Regions from separate parts of the Roseateles sp. genome, predicted to be linked through region 2. Evidence: predicted binding sites of a transcription regulator. Region 2 holds the regulator's gene; the other holds the start of a gene.

What was found. Region 2 encodes sigma-54, which starts transcription at its own class of promoters, with help from an activator protein. Its sites were predicted from a motif close to TGGCANGNAANCTGCTTT; they were not measured.
Region 1: a site for sigma-54 is predicted at 4,127-4,144, ahead of ACQY39_RS21610 (PEP-CTERM sorting domain-containing protein). Genes of this name have one in related genera too.

What each region holds. Positions count from the first base shown of each region.
Region 1 is NZ_OZ253537.1:5,016,139-5,021,896, forward strand. Features, by position in the region: gene ACQY39_RS21600 (AlkA N-terminal domain-containing protein) at 74-1,585, shown strand; gene ACQY39_RS21605 (FAD-binding oxidoreductase) at 1,777-3,330, shown strand; gene ACQY39_RS21610 (PEP-CTERM sorting domain-containing protein) at 3,494-4,048, opposite strand; gene ACQY39_RS21615 (toxic anion resistance protein) at 4,371-5,582, opposite strand; gene ACQY39_RS21620 (hypothetical protein) at 5,579-5,758, opposite strand, start outside.
Region 2 is NZ_OZ253537.1:1,116,119-1,121,876, reverse strand. Features, by position in the region: gene ACQY39_RS04975 (thiol:disulfide interchange protein DsbA/DsbL) at 1-453, shown strand, start outside; gene ACQY39_RS04970 (thiol:disulfide interchange protein DsbA/DsbL) at 495-1,157, shown strand; gene lptA (lipopolysaccharide transport periplasmic protein LptA) at 1,284-1,913, shown strand; gene lptB (LPS export ABC transporter ATP-binding protein) at 1,910-2,701, shown strand; gene ACQY39_RS04955 (RNA polymerase factor sigma-54) at 2,741-4,270, shown strand; gene ACQY39_RS04950 (SGNH/GDSL hydrolase family protein) at 4,461-5,474, shown strand; gene ACQY39_RS04945 (THUMP domain-containing class I SAM-dependent RNA methyltransferase) at 5,513-5,758, shown strand, end outside.

The DNA of each region.
Region 1 (5,758 bases), 3.9 Mb from region 2:
CCATGAACGTCGGCCGACGTTGTTGTCCGAAAACCGCCAGCCGCGGGCACTGCCCACGCCCGAGAATGGCCCAATGGACCTGCCCCTGGACCCCGACAGCTGCTACCGCGCACTCGCCAGCCGTGATGCGCGCTTTGACGGCCGCTTCTTCATCGCGGTGCGCAGCACCCGCATTTATTGCCGGCCGATCTGCCCGGCGCCCACGGCCAAGCGCGAGAACGTCAGCTTCTACGCCACGGCGGCTGCCGCTCAGGAAACCGGCTACCGCCCTTGCCTGCGCTGCCGGCCCGAGGCCGCGCCCGACTCCGGCGCCTGGCTGGGCGTGGCCAACAGCGGACATTCCCATGCGGTGAGCCGCGCCCTGGGCCTGATCGAGATGGGCGCGCTCGATGAGGCCGGCGTCGAGGCGTTGGCTGGGCGCCTGGGCCTGGGCGAGCGCCAACTGCGCCGCCTGTTCGCCGAGCATGTCGGCGCCTCGCCGCTGGCCGTGGCGCAGACGCGGCGCGTGCTGCTGGCCCAGCAGCTGCTGCGCGAAAGCGCCCTGCCCTTGACCGAGATCGCCTTCGCCTCCGGCTTCGGCAGCATCCGCCGCTTCAACGAGGTTTTCCAGACCCTGTTCAAACGCCCGCCCAGCGAGCTGCGCCACGGGCCCGGTGCCCGGCTGGCGCCGAGCCGCGCCGGCGAGGTCAGCCTGCTGCTGCGCTACCGGCCGCCCTTCGACTGGCCGGCCATGCTGGGCTTTCTGCGGGCGCGCGCCATCCCGGGCATGGAGCAGGTCGATGACGAAGAGGGTGGTCGTTATGCACGCAGCTTTTCCCTGGCTGGCCGGCAGGGGACTTTGAGCGTCAGCCATGCGCCGCAGCAGCAAGCGCTGCAGGTCAGCGTGCGCTGCGAACACCTGGCCGTGCTGCCCCTGGTGATCGCGCGCCTGCGCCGTCAATTCGATCTGGCCGCCGACCCCGAGCTGATCGCCGCCCAGCTGGGCGCCCACGATGGGCTGATGGCGAGCCTGGTGCAGCGCCGCCCGGGTCTGCGCGTGCCCGGCTGCTGGGACGGCTTCGAGCTGGCCCTGCGCGCCGTGCTGGGCCAGCAGATCACGGTCGGCGCCGCCATCCAGCTGGCGACCAAACTGCTGGCCCGCTACGGCGAGCCCCTGCAGAACGTAGCCCCCGAACAGCCGTCTTTGCAGCGCCTGTTCCCTCGGGCTGAGGCCCTGGCCGGCCAGGACCTCAGCCATCTGGGCATGCCACGCAGCCGCGCCGCCACCTTGTCCGGCGTGGCCGCCGCCAGCCTGGCCGACCCGGGCCTGTTCGAACGCCAGGCCAGCCTGGAAGACGCCTTGGCTCGCTGGCGCGCCCTGCCCGGCATCGGCGATTGGACGGCCCAGTACATCGCCCTGCGCCAGCTGCGCGAGCCCGATGCCTTTCCGGCGGCCGATGTCGGCTTGATGCAGGCGATTGAACGGCTGGAGGGGATCCGCCCAGATGGCAAGCAACTGGCCAGCCGGGCGCAGGCCTGGCGACCCTGGCGTGCCTATGCGGCCCAGCATCTGTGGACCGAGCTGGCCGAGCAAATGCCGCGCTGAAAAGCGATTGAATCCTTCGTCAGGCCGGTTCGGACCACCCGAGCTAACCCGCTGTCAAGATTGACAGCTACAAGTCGTTTCCAAGCCATTCAAGAATGCGCCCAGCCACCGGAACCTGGGTGGCGCTCACACCCCGGCAGCCACAAGCCCGACCGGGGCTGGATCGCGATTCGAACAAGGCAAGGGACACGATGCTGTTGCGACAGGGATGGAAGGCCAGGCCGCTGGCCCGACGTTGGCGGGCGCCCATGGCGCAGGCGGCCGGGCAGGACGCCGGCCGGGCCGCCGCGCTGGACTGGGGCCCGCTGCGGCAACGTTGGCAGGGGCGCATCTTCACGGCCGAAGAGATGGCCGAGGCCGGCCTGGGCAAGGCGCTGGCGGCTGGAGGGCGGCCGTTGCCCCTGCCCGCGGTCTGCCTGCGCGCACGCAGCGAATGCGATGTACGGCGCGCGCTTGAGTTCCTGCAGCGCCACGAGCTGCCCTTCGCCCTGCGCAGCGGCGGCCACTGTCTGGCCGACCTGTCCAGCCACGCGGAGCTGGTGCTGGACTTGAGCGAGCTGCGCCGTCTGGCCTGGGACGCACGCGGCCTGCAGGCGGGGCCGGGCGTCAGCACCGCCGAACTGAGTGGCTTCCTGACCTCACGCGGCCAGCTCTTGCCCAGCGGCAACTGCCCCGCCGTCAGCCTCGGCGGCCAGGCGCTGAGTGGCGGGTTCGGCCTGCTCGGGCGCCGCGACGGCTTGGTCTGCGACCAGGTCCAGGCCATGCGCATGGTCACGGCCGGCGGCGAGCTGCTGGAGGTGAATGCCGAGCAGAACCGCGACCTGTTCTGGGCCCTGCGCGGCGCGGGCGCGGGCCAGTTCGGGGTCGTCACCGAGCTGCATTTGCGAACGCAGGCGGCCCAGGCCATGAATGTGGTTCACGGCTGCTGGCCCTTGGCCGAGGCGGCCGCGCTGATCGCCCTGTGGCAGGAGCTGGCACCGGGCGCCGACCCGCGCGTCAATCTGCAACTGGCCCTTCTTGCCGGCCGAGCTGCTGGGCATGGCAGCGACCAGCCCCAGATTGAGCTCTTCGGTGCGGTGCTGGCCGAGGCGGCCGAGGTGCCCGCCTTGCTGGCCCCTTGGCAGCGCGCCCTGGGCCGGCTGGCCGAGACGCTGTGCGAATGGCGCCTGCCTGCCGCAGCGGCGGCCAGTTATCTTTGCGGCCGCCTGGACCGGCGCTGTGAACCGGCCTGGCAAGCGGACCCGCCCTTCCCGGCCCATGGCTACCAGTTCACCCGTTCAGGCTTTTTCGAACAGGCCTTGTCGCGCGCCGCCATCGCCGGCTTGATCGAGCAATTCGCCGCCGGGCGCCCGGCGGCACAACAAAGCGAGTTGTCTTTCATCCCCTGGGCCGGCGCCTATGCCCAGGACCTGGGCACTCCGGGCAGCTCCTTTGCTCACCGGCAGGCTCACTTCATGGTCCGCCACACCGCGGTGCTGGGCCCGAGCGCACAGGCCGCCGACTGCGAGCGGGCCAGGGCCTGGGCCGACGAATCTCGGGCCTGTCTCGCACCGTTCGGCAACGGCCATGTCTACCAGGGCTTCGCCGAAGCCGACTTGGAGGACTGGGGCCGTGCCTATTACGGAGCCGCCCTGCCCCGGCTGCGCGCTATCAAGGCCCGCCACGATCCGGGCCTCTTATTCCGGCACGCGCAAAGCATCGAGCCCGCTGCGGGGCCAAACGAAGTGGTGGCTCAGCCTTGGTGAGCGGGGGCTGAGGCCGATCGGCTTCAGCGGCCCGTCGGCCGGGAAGAAGTGCCAGGAGCGCAAGGACGAGTAGCCGCACTACAGCCCCGCCCGAGTGCCTCGCACCTGAAAAAAAGGGCAGCCCGCAGGCTGCCCATGGCCAAAAAGTCCCGGAAGGGCTGGCTCAGCCCATGCGGCGACGGCGTGCGGCCGCGCCCACGGCCAGCAGGCCCAGGGCCATCAAGGCATAGCTGGCGGGTTCGGGCACTGCTGCGGTGATGACACTGCCCGGGCCGCTGATGCTGAGGCTGTAGGCGCCGAACTCGCTCGGGTCGAAGCCGGTGGCGACATAGAAGTAGCTGGTGCCTGCGGTCAGGCTGCTGGTGAAGCCCGACAGGCCGATGCTGGGGTTGTCATCATTGCCGATCACACCGTTCACCAGCGGAGTGGCGGGGTTGAAGGCGTTCTTGTAGAGAAAGCTGAAGTTGTCCCATGTGCCGACCGCGGTGTTCTGAAACACATAGGAGCCCGAGGCCGACACCGTGAAGGGCAGCACTTCATACTTCACGCCAGCGCCGGCCACCGACAGGCCGGAGAAGCTGGCGAAGGGGCGGTTCCAGGTGGCGCCGGCCGTGGTGTCGCCGGCAAAGACTTCCGCCTGGGCGGACGCTGCAAACAGCAAAGCCGCAGCCAGCGCGAGCGGGCGGAACACGGAAAAACTAGAAACGTTCGCTTGCATGAGGGAACTCCTGGTCAGTCTTGCATGAGGGCAACCGGCCACGCCGGCAGCACAAGGACAGCCATCCCGGGGTTTCAGGATGCTGACTTCATGCTAAAGCGGCATGCCAGCAGCACGCGCCCGCACAAAACCTCAGCTCCGGCGCCGGCGTCACACGAAACAGGGACTGGCAAACCCTAGGCTCAGACGCCGCGGTGGGCGCGCAGCCTGGGGTTGACCTCGTGAGTCGTGAGGCGCGTAAAGCGCTCTGCCGCTCCGCCGTCAACCCGCTTCACCATTCACCATTCACCATTCACCATTCACCATTCACCTGCTCACCCGTTCACCCATTCACTTCCCCACCGCCCCCCGCCGCCTCCCGCGCCCTTTGCTGCCGCACCCGGTCCACATAGGTCTCGGCACGCGCCAGCTCGGCTTTCAAGATGGCGTTGTTCTGGCCCATGACGTCGATGGCCTTGGCGCGGAAGTTGTCCATCGCGTCCATGGCCTGGAAGGTCTGGCTGAACATCTCTTTCATCTTGTCGATGCCGAGCATGGGGTTCTGCGCGAACTGGGTGGTTTGCTCGACATGCTGGTTCAGCGCGCGGCCGGTCTCGCTGATCAGATTGCCGATGGTGGCGTTCACACCTTGCAGCATCTCCATCACCTGAATCTGATTGCCGGTGGCGCGCGCCACGGTCTGAGCCACGGCCAGGGCGCTCATGCCGGTGGTGGCGACACGGGTGCAGCCGTTGATCATTTCCCGGCCGGTCTTCTTCAGCACATCGAGGGCCAGATAACCGTTCACGCAGACGGCTTGCTGGGTCTGGATGTCCTGCAGGTTCTGGCGCGCATAGAACAGCACCTCCTGGCGCAAAGCATGGGCACGGGTCGGGTCGCTGAGCTCCAGGGCCTGGACCTTGTCGGCCAGCTGGCTGTCCAGGGCGCCGGCGAAACGGGCGGCGGCGGCGAGCTTTTGCATCGCGTCCCAGAGCTTGGCGCGGGTGGCCTCGATGTCGACCACATCTTTTTGCATGTCGTCGCGGGCCGCGTAAAGCTGGCCCATCGAGGTCTTGAGCTGCTCGGCCGCGCTCTGGTACTTGCGGAAGTAAGCCTCCAGCTTGTTGCCGAAGGGAATGATGCCGAGCAGCTTGCGCGGCTGCAGCAAGTCGCCGTCGGCGCCGGGATTCAGTTCATCGAGCTGGGCGCGGATGTCGGCAATCGCCTTGTAGGCCGGCGTATCCTCGATGCCGGCGAAATTGCGATTCATGAAGCGGCCCTGCATCAGCGAGGACGCATTGGAGATTTCCTCCTTGCCCAGGGCGAAAGCGCTGTCCAGGCGCTGCTTGAAGGCGTCGGAATGCAGGTCTTCGCTGGCCAGGGCGTCGATGAAGCGCAGCACCTGGGCGTCGACCTGCTGGGCCAGCTCGGGCTTCAAGGGGACGGCCTCGCGCGTAGCCTCGGCGGCCACCGGGTGGATGACCTCGGGCGGCTGCAGCTGGAAGGCCGGAGTGGCTGTTGTGGTGCTGGTGCTCGTGTTGGACGGCATGTTCATGGCTTGCGCTCCTCGGCGGCGATATTGAGTGCGGGGGCGTCCAGCCCTTGCGGGCCGAACTTCTGGCTCAGGAATTTGGAATGGACGAGAAAGGCGTGCGCGTCCTGCGCCGCCAGGTCCTCGCCGAGCTGGCCGACCTTGGTCTCGAGTTCAGCCAGGGTGTCGGCAAAAGTGGC
Region 2 (5,758 bases):
TGGATCAAGCAACTGCCGGCCGATGTCGCCTTCCGCCGCGTCCATGTCGGCTTCAACGCCATGATCAAGCTGCACCAGCGCCTGTTCTACGCCTTGGAAGCCTTGGGCAAGGCCGCCGAGCTGCAAGACAAGATCTTCCATGCCTTCCACGTTGAGCGCCTCGAGCTCAACGACGAGAAAAGCCTCACCGAGCTGGTCGTGCGCCTGGGCGTGGACGGTGCCAAGTTCAAGGATGCCTTCAACGCTTTCGGCGTGGTCACCAAGGCCGGCCAGGGCGCCAAGCTCTCCGAGGCCTACCGCATCGATGGCGTGCCGGCGCTGGGCATTGGCGGCCGCTATCTGACCTCGCCCTCGATCGCAGGCCTGCGCGGTGACAGTGAAGTTGCCAATGGCCGCCGTGCCCTGGCCGCTGCCGACCATCTGATCCAGTTGGCCCGCGCCGCCAAGGCCTGAGGCACGGAAGCCCGATCTCACCACCTGCCCCCTGCGAAGCGATGAAACCGATCTCCCGCCGTGATTTCTCCGTCTGCCTGGCCGCCACCGGCCTGCCGGCCCTGAGCCTGGCTCAAGGCGCTGCGCCGGTCGAAGGCAAGCATTACCTGCGCCTGGCCCAGCCCTTGCCAGCCACGCCGGGCAAGATCGAGGTGTATGAATTCTTCCTCTACACCTGCCCGCACTGCTTCGCCTTCGACCCGCTGGTGTCGGCCTGGGCCAAGCAGTTGCCGGCCGATGTCAGCTTCCGTCGCGTCCATGTCGGTGTGGGCGCCATGCACAAGCTGCACCAGCGCCTGATGTTTGCCCTGGAGACCCTGGGACGACTCGGGGACTTTCACGAGTCCGTGTTCAAGGCCATCCATGTCCAGCACCTGGACCTCAGCGACGAAAAGGCCATCACCAAGTTCGCTGTCAGCCTGGGCCTGGACGAGGCCAAGTTCAAGGCCGCCTTCAATTCCTTCAGCGCCCAGGGCCGCCCGGCCCAGTCGGCCCAGCTGGCCGCGGCCTACCGTGCCGACACCGTGCCGGCGATCGGTATTGGCGGCCGCTTCCTGACCAGCCCCAGCATGGCCGCCCCAGGGCAGAACCCGCAAGTGGGCGGGCAAGCGGCCCTAGCTTTGACGAACCAGTTGATCCAGCAACTGCGCAGCGGCAAGGCCTGAGGGCCACCCCTCACGCGCAGCGACGCCGCGAGCCCGGCAGGGCGGGCCGCGTACTAGAATGGCCTGCAAGATTTGTGCCGCCACCCGTCGGCGTCCACGCCCTTGCCTGACCGAACCCCTGTGCCCATGAAGCTGTCCTCGCGTTCCACCGCCCTGCCCGGCCTGCTGGCGACCCTGGTCCTGGGCCTGGCCGCTGGCGCAGCCCAGGCCGAGAAGGCCGACCGCGGCAAGCCACTCAATATTTCCTCCAAGAACGGCGGCAGCGTCGAGATCGCCAAGCAGCGCACCGAGTTCAACGGTGATGTGGTGCTGAGCAAGGGCAGCCTGGTGCTGCGCGCCGAGAAGCTCGATGTGCGCGAGACCGGCGACGGCTACCACCAGGTCTATGCCAATGGCCAGACCGGCAAGCAGGTCAGCTTCCGCCAGGCACGCGACATTCCGGGCGAGGCCATCGAAGGCCTGGCCGACCAGCTCGAGTACGACACCCGCAGCGACACCGTGCGCTTCATCGGCAACGCCGTGGTGCGGCGCCTGCAAGGCACGACCGTGGCCGACGAGGTGACCGGCGCGGTCATCCTGTTCGACAACCGCAGCGAGGTGTTCACCTTGGAAGGCGGCCAAAGCTCGCCCCACCCGAGCGGCCGTGTGCGCGTGGTGATGATGCCGCGCGGCGCCGCCTCGGAGCCCGCCGCCACGCCGGCTTCGGGCATCCAGCTCAAGCCGAGCACCAGCCTCAGCCCGCGCAAGACGCCATGAGCGCCGGCCACCACAACGCGCCGGTGTCGGCGCTGGAATCCGGCGTGCGCAGCCGCCTCGAGGCGGAGGGCTTGGCCAAGAGCTATGGCGTGCGTCGCGTGGTCAAGAACGTGCACCTGGGCGTCAACAGCGGCGAGGTGGTCGGCCTGCTCGGGCCCAATGGCGCGGGCAAGACCACCAGCTTCTACATGATCGTCGGCCTGGTGCGCGCCGATGCCGGCGAGATTCGCATCGACGGCCAGTCGGTCGAGCACCTGCCCATCCACCAGCGCGCCCGCTTGGGCCTGAGCTATCTGCCGCAGGAAGCCTCGATCTTCCGCAAACTGACGGTGGAACAGAACATCCGTGCCGTGCTGGAACTGCAGCGCGACGAGCAGGGCCGCGCGCTGAAAGAGCCGCGCATCAAGGAACTGCTGGAAGCCCTGCTGCACGACCTCAGCATCGAAAAGCTGCGCGACAGCCCGGCGCCGGCGCTCTCGGGCGGCGAACGCCGCCGCGTCGAGATTGCCCGCGCCCTGGCCACCCAGCCGCGCTTCATCCTGCTGGACGAACCCTTTGCCGGCGTGGACCCGATCGCGGTGCTGGAGATCCAGCGCATCATCGGTTTCCTGAAGGCGCGCCAGATCGGCGTGCTGATCACCGACCACAATGTGCGCGAGACCCTGGGCATCTGCGACCGCGCCTACATCATCAGCGAGGGTTCGGTGCTGGCCGAGGGCACGCCGGACGAGATCGTCGCCAACGCCGATGTGCGCAAGGTTTATCTCGGCGAACATTTCCGCATGTGATGTGATGGCGAGCCTCCTGACAGCGCCGGGCCTGCGGCCATGAAGCAATCGCTCCAGGTTCGCCTGAGTCAGCATCTGGCGCTGACGCCGCAGCTGCAGCAGTCGATCCGTCTGCTGCAACTGTCCACCCTGGAACTGAACCAGGAAGTCGAGCAGATGCTGGCGCAGAACCCGCTGCTCGAAACCGAAGACGACTTCGCCGTCGCAGCGCCCGAACTGCCCGAGTTGCGCCAGGCCAGTGCCGCCGAAGACAGCGGCGCCGAGCGCGAACTGGGCGGCGGCGCCGAGGCCGAGGCCACGCCCGAGCTCAAGGCCGAGGACTTCGGCAACAGCGAGCGCGAGGACTGGGAGAACGGCACCGAGGGTGACGATTTCGACGGCATCCGCGAGCTGCCCAGCAACAGCGGCAGCGGCTCCGGCAGCAACGACGAAGACGGCGAGCGCAGCGAGCAGGAATCGGCCGAGATTTCCCTGCAAGAACATCTGCAGCAGCAGATGGCCGGCATGAGCTTGAGCGAATCCGACCAGCTGGCCCTGCGCCTGCTGATCGATTCCCTGAACGAGGACGGCCTGCTGGAAGACAGCCTGGAGTCGATTGCCGAGGCCTTGATCCCCGACGCGGGCGAGGACAGCGCGGCCGAACGCGAGGACCTGCTCGACCACCTGCGCATCGCCCTGAAGTGGCTGCACCATATGGACCCGGCCGGCGTCGGCGCCCGCGATCTGCCCGAGTGCCTGGTGCTGCAGCTGCGCCAGCTGCCGCGCAGCGCGCCGCAGGTGATCGCCATCATGATCTGCAAAAAGCACTTGGACCTGCTGGCCAAGCGCGACAGCCGCCGCCTGATGCTGCTGACCGGCGCCGACGAGCCCTTGCTGCGCGAGGCGCAGGCCCTGATCGTGGCGCTCGAGCCCAAGCCGGGCCGGCGCTTTGCCCACGGCCAGGCGCCGGCGGTGATTCCCGATGTGATCGTGCGCAAGGTCGGGCGCGAGCTGCGCGTCATCATCAACCCCGAGGTCGCGCCCAAGCTGCGCATCAACGAGCTCTACGCCAATGCCCTGCGCCAGACGCGCGGCGGCATCAGCAACAGCGCCCTGGGCGGCGCGCTGCAGGAGGCGCGCTGGTTCATCAAGAACATCCAGCAACGCTTCGACACCATCCTGCGTGTCTCCACTGCCATCGTCGAGCGCCAGAAAGGTTTCTTCAGCCACGGCGCCGTCGCCATGAAGCCGCTGGTGCTGCGCGAGATCGCCGACGAGCTGGGCCTGCATGAGTCGACCATCTCGCGGGTGACCACGGCCAAGTACATGGCCACGCCTTTCGGCACCTTCGAGCTCAAGTACTTCTTCGGCTCGGGCCTGTCCACCGAGGCCGGCGGCGAGGCCTCCAGCACCGCCGTGCGCGAGCTGATCAAGCAGTTCATCGCCGCCGAGAACCCGGCCAAGCCCCTGTCCGACAGCGCCCTGGCCAATATGTTGGAAGAACAAGGCATCCAGGTCGCGCGCCGTACCGTCGCCAAGTACCGCGAAGGCATGCATATTGGGACGACGACGATGCGGCGCGTGGTTTGAAGGGTGAGTGGTGAACGAGTGAACAGGTGAATGGGTGAACAACACACCACGACTCACCATTCACCTGTTCACTCGTTCACCCGTTCACCGCAGCTCACCAAACGTGAACACGCACACCGATTTCAGGTGATTCCCATTTCGAGGCATGCCATCATGCCGCCGACTTGGATCGTTACTTGAAAGGTCTGCCGTGAACACCATCCACCGCACCTCAGCTGACGCTCGCCTGCCCGCCCTGCTGATGCTCGCTGCCGGCCTGGCCTGGGCCGCACCCTCGCAGGCGCAGACTGAGGCTCAAGCCACGAGCAGCACCGCCTCCAGTTACAGCCGCGTGATCGCCTTCGGCGACAGCCTGTCAGACAACGGCAACTTCTACCGCGCCACGGGTGGCGCCGTGCCCCAGCCCGGCAACTATTTCCAGGGCCGCTTTTCCAACGGCCCGGTGGCCGTCGAGCACCTCGCCCAAGGCCTGGGCGTGAGCCTGCAAGACTACGCCTGGGGCGGCGCCCAGACCGGCTGGCTCAACGGCGCGGCGGTGGCTGCAGGCGCCCCGGCCGCCTTGCAAAACACCGGCATGCTCTCGCAGGTCGGCACCTTCCAGGCCGGGCTGGCCGGCATGGCCGCCGACAGCCAGGCGTTGTACCTGCTCTGGGGCGGCGCCAATGACTTCCAGTACCAGGGCTTCTCGCAGGCCACCGGACAAGCGGCCATCCAGAACCTCAGCAGCGCGGTCCAGACCCTCTACGGCCTGGGTGCGCGCAACTTCCTGATGCCGGGCCTGCCCGACCTGGGGCAGACGCCAGGCGGCCTCTCCTCCGGCCTGTCGGGTCAGCTGCATCTGCTGTCCCTGGGCTTCAACCTCGGCCTGAATCAAGCCATCGGCCAGCTGCGGGCCTTGCCCGGCATCGACATCCGCTATTTCGACGTCCTGGGCGCGCAGCAGGTCCTGGTCGACAACGCCGCCCAATACGGCCTGAGCAACGTCACCGAGGCCTGCTTCACCGGCTATGTCGGCCAGCCCAATGGCAGCACCTGCAGCAACCCCGACGGGTATATGTTCTGGGACCGCATCCATCCGACCGCGGTCACCCACAGCGTGCTCGGCCAGGGCATGCTGGCCGCCGTGCCGGAGCCGCAAACCCTGCTGCTGATGAGCTTGGGCCTGATGGCTGTGCTGGGCCTGAACCGCCGTCGCCGCGCCTGAGTACGGCCGAGGCGGCCAATCCTGGGACAATCGGGCCCATGGCCGCCAAAGAATCCCCCAAAGACCTGCACCACCTCTTCGTCTCCTGCCCCTCGGGCGTGGAGCGCCTGCTTGACGAAGAGGTGCGGGCCATCCTGCCCAAGACCCATATCGAGGTGCTGCGCGGCGGCATCGCGCTGAAGAGCGATCTCGAAGGCGTGATGAAGCTCAACCTCGAATGCCGGCTGGCGCAGCGCGTGCTGATCGAACTGATCTCGGGCGGCTACCGCCACGAGGACGACATC